DNA from 2 places in the Shewanella denitrificans OS217 genome. Region 2 is predicted to be linked to the other one. Evidence: riboswitches for the same ligand, from Rfam matches in the RefSeq annotation. Region 2 holds a riboswitch; the other holds the start of a gene.
The links. A riboswitch is a leader RNA that binds a small molecule or an ion and turns the genes downstream of it on or off. The one in region 2 is predicted to bind lysine.
Positions count from the first base shown of each region.

Region 1: it holds a riboswitch for lysine, as region 2 does, so the genes downstream of both, lysC (lysine-sensitive aspartokinase 3) here and SDEN_RS13220 (Na+/H+ antiporter NhaC family protein) in region 2, are expected to answer to the same signal.

Region 1 covers NC_007954.1:3,569,112-3,571,320, forward strand. The annotation lists gene lysC (lysine-sensitive aspartokinase 3) at 1-1,283, opposite strand, end outside; lysine riboswitch at 1,462-1,631, opposite strand; gene SDEN_RS15515 (DUF3293 domain-containing protein) at 1,713-2,150, opposite strand.
Region 2 covers NC_007954.1:3,034,880-3,037,088, reverse strand. The annotation lists gene SDEN_RS13225 (electron transfer flavoprotein subunit alpha/FixB family protein) at 1-681, shown strand, start outside; lysine riboswitch at 773-970, shown strand; gene SDEN_RS13220 (Na+/H+ antiporter NhaC family protein) at 1,040-2,209, shown strand, end outside.

The DNA.
Region 1 (2,209 bases), 530 kb from region 2:
CACAAGTTGTGCGGGCTGGCACCTTGGCAAATCATCCTCACATTGAAATCCACTAATACATTGAACACCCGCGCACAAATCCCTGCCGTAGAGGCAATTTTATTGCCGATAATCGCGACTAAGGCTAATTGATCTTCAACCTTGACCCGACAGTGTTCAGACAAATCGGCCAACAAGGCCTCGGTCAATAAACCCTGACCACTGGAGTCAGAGCCTGTTTTATCTAAAGTCAGCGACACATTCACTTCAGAGGTGGTAATAAGGTCAACCGAAATCTTGTGCTTAGCTAAGGTGGCAAAGGTTTCAGCAAGAAAGCCTTGGGTATGCAACATTTGCAAACTATGTAGATTCAATAGGGTTTGATCTTTCCTCAAAGTCACAGCGCGAAATACCGGCGAATCCTCAGTTTGATGGCGTATCCAAGTCCCGCCTTCTTCTGGGGCCTTGCTCGAACCGACAAACACGTTTATTTGCTGCCTCACCGCTGGCAATATGGTTGCTGGGTGCAAGACTTTAGCGCCAAAGGTGGCCATTTCCGCAGCCTCATTAAAGCTTATTTCTTTTAAAGGCCGCGCATTAGGAGCAAGACGTGGATCTGTAGTGTAAATGCCTGCGACATCAGTCCAAATTTCTACCGCACTGGCTTGCAATGCTTCAGCCAGCAATGCCGCCGAATAGTCGCTGCCACCGCGGCCAAGGGTGGTGGTATTACCATCAACATCTGCGCCGACAAAACCTTGAGTGACTATCACTTGAGATTGCAGCAAGGGCGCAAGCTGAGTTTGAGCTAAGTCTGCAATGAAGGCGATTTGAGGCTCGGCTCGACCAAAGTGGTTATCGGTTCTCAGCACTTGTCGCACATCAAATGCCTGCGCATTGGCACCTTGCTCTCTGAGCACGGCGGCAAAGAGTAATGCAGAGCACTGTTCCCCCGTGGCAAGCAGCTCATCCATCAGGGCTTTGCTTCTATTTAATACTAAGGCATCGCTGAGTTCAGCAATTCGGCTCAGTATGACATCGATGTTCGACAAGACTTCGGCTCTGCGGCTTAGCCCATCACAGATCCCATATTGAATTTTGGCAATTTCGGTCAATAACGTCTGCCGCTGCTGATCGTTAATATTGCTCTGGGTCAATTCAACTAAACAATTAGTCACGCCACTTGACGCGCTAACCACGACTAAACGAGTCATAGGTGAATTGATAACAATTTGAGCGCAGCGAACCATAGAATAATGGCAAGCGACTGAAGTACCACCAAATTTTGCGACCACTAGACTCATGATGCCACCTGCTGGGAATAAGCAAAGCCGCAAGCACTCCCAAGGGAGCCACTGATTTGTAAAGCCAAGCAGAAATAATGATAAAACGAGGATTGAAACAACATAAACACACTCCGAACTAAGGTCGTTCGAAGAGCCTGGTGCAAGGATAACCCACCCATGAAGGGAAACAGCGATCGTCACCAGAAGCTCTCCACCATAAAAAGGTGACAATCGTTAGGATTCAGCCTAACCGACCGACAACAATACCACCACGTATGTTGCCTCGGCGTTAAACTCCCTCATAAGCCATCAAAGAATGGGGTATTCTCCGACTTATTACCTAGTTAACGCGCCTCTTCTGTGCCTCCTTACATAAGGAGGGATTTGAAAAATACCAATAAAGGTGAGTTTAAGTCAATGCACAAATGGATTATTTGAACAATTCTCTCATCGGTTAAGCTCTGGGAGTTCATTGACAAGTTTTAACCGCTTGTACAAAGGCCCCAGATGAACCTGTCTTGGATCATGTTCAACACAACTCATTAAACTTAACTCTCCTGCCTCTACATGATAAATCGCCAACTGCTGAAAAGCTTGCCCTAAAGCCAGTGCTTCCTCTTGACCGAGGAAAAAAATTGCCCAGCTTTTTTCCATATGCGACATCTGCTCAGAGGTTGTGATCATAGAACGATAAGGCTGCTTAAATGTTTGAATTTTTGCTTGCAATTGCCTATCTAACAATCGATTTTGACTGGGAGAAAGGGTTTTACCTAGGGGATTATGAGCGGTAACAATTGATAAACTCAGTAGAGGGGAAAGCGGTTGAGTCAGTAAAAACTGACAGTTTTGATAACTACGCCAGAGATCATCCATTATATTTTTCATCGTAAAAGCATCGTTAATGAGACCTAGGTTAGTGTAACAGAGCTTCTACCCCAGCCAAA
Region 2 (2,209 bases):
TCTGACTATGAACACATTTTGAGTGCTGCCTCAAGCGTGGGTAAAGACACTTTACCTCGGGTTGCAGCCTTATTGGATGTGGCTCAGATTTCTGAAGTGATAGAAGTTGTTAGTCCTGATACATTCGTCAGACCAATATACGCGGGTAACGCATTAGCGACAGTGCAGAGTTTAGATAGCAAAAAAGTGATGACAGTGCGCTCAAGTGCATTTGATGTCGCCGCATCTAACGGCAATGCTGAAGTGGTGAGCTTAACTCAGGTGATTGAAGCTAAAACGGCTTTTGTATCACAGGAGCTCACTGTCTCGGCCCGTCCTGAACTGGGAAGCGCTGGCATCATAGTGTCTGGTGGTCGCGGTATGGGTAGCGGCGAAAATTTCGCACTACTTGAAACCTTAGCCGATAAGCTGGGTGCTGCGGTTGGCGCATCACGTGCAGCAGTAGATGCAGGCTTTGTTCCTAACGATTTACAAGTCGGACAGACGGGTAAAATTGTTGCACCTGATTTGTATATAGCAGTGGGTATTTCTGGCGCGATTCAGCATCTTGCCGGTATGAAAGATTCAAAGATCATTGTTGCTATCAACAAAGATCCAGAAGCCCCTATCTTTCAAGTGGCAGATTATGGCTTAGAAGCAGACTTATTTGAGGCTGTACCTGCACTGACTAACTTGCTTTAATTAGTGAACTAAATCAAACTAAGCGCCTGTGAGTTGATAGACTCACAGGCGCTTATGTTTATATGTGCCCGCGTTGACTTAATTCAACGCCCTTTATGGTAGAGGTGCGCTAATTATAAGTAGTGATCAGTAGGGTGATGCCTAAGATCGTTCACGAAAGGAGTTAGTGCCGAAGTTGAGCTATCCATCATGATCTACTGCTGGTGTTGCTGTTGAAAAAGCGCAACACTGCCATGGTGTTTTTTATCGGGAAGATAGAAGATTTTAACCGTGGAGCGCTACTGATAGGACAGGTGTTTAATGCGTTTCCTGCCACCGGTTCAGTTGCCTCCATACGTTCGTATTAAAGAAAATGACAATGAACCTAATAACTTATTCTGATTCCATGCTTTCCTTACTCCCTCCTTTAGTTGCCATCATTCTGGCTATTTTCACCCGCCATGTACTCTTGTCTCTTGGCTTTGGGATCATCATTGGTGCCTTATTGCTTAATGACTTTTCTGTGATGGCCAGCGGTGAATTTGTCGCTAAAAGCGTCAGTGGCCTAGTGTGGACGGATGGCGGACTTAACAGCTGGAATCTGTACATCATAGGCTTCCTGATGGTGCTTGGGATGATCACGGCCTTGATAACTGTCAGCGGCTCAGCTCGGGCATTCGCAGAATGGGCAAGGCTGCGCATTAGAAGCAAGCGGGATGCTAAATTACTGACTATCTTCCTAGGTTGTGTGGTGTTTATTGATGATTATTTTAACAGCTTAGTCGTAGGTGCAATCTCTCGCCCCATTACCGACCGATATCATGTGTCTCGAGCTAAACTTGCCTATGTACTGGACTCGACAGCGGCGCCTGTGTGTGTCTTGTCGCCAATATCCAGTTGGGGGGCATACATTATTGCACTTATTGGCGGTATTTTAACGGCTCATGGTTTTGCCGATTCAGGCCATTTAAGCCTGTTTGTGCAGATGATCCCGATGAACTTCTATGCCATTTTCGCTTTGCTACTGCTGTTGTGTGTTGCCATGTTCGGTCTTGATGTCGGCCCAATGCGCAAACATGAAATGAATGCCAAGAAAGGCGAGTTATTTGATGAATCGAAAGGCATTCCCGCTGGCGCCATAGCTGAACTGCCTGAAGCCGATACCGGCAGTGTATTAGGCTTGTTTTTGCCTATTTTGATGTTGGTGTTGGGGACTTGCTACTTTATGGTTTCAAGTGGTGCAAACGCGCTCCAGGATGCCAATATTGAATTTAGTTTACTGGGTGCCTTTGAAAAAACGGATGTCAGTTCATCATTATTTTTCGGTGCGCTGAATGGCTTTGCTGTAACGATTATCCTGAGCCTAGTGCAGAAAATCGAGCTTGGCATGATAGCAAAAGGTTTGACACTAGGTGCCCGCTCCATGTTGCCGGCCATTTATATTCTATTATTTGCCTGGACTATCGCAGGTATCATTGGCGAGTTAGAAACCGGTAAGTATATGGCAAGCTTAGCCACTAGTGGCAATATTCCTTTCGCGCTGTTACCT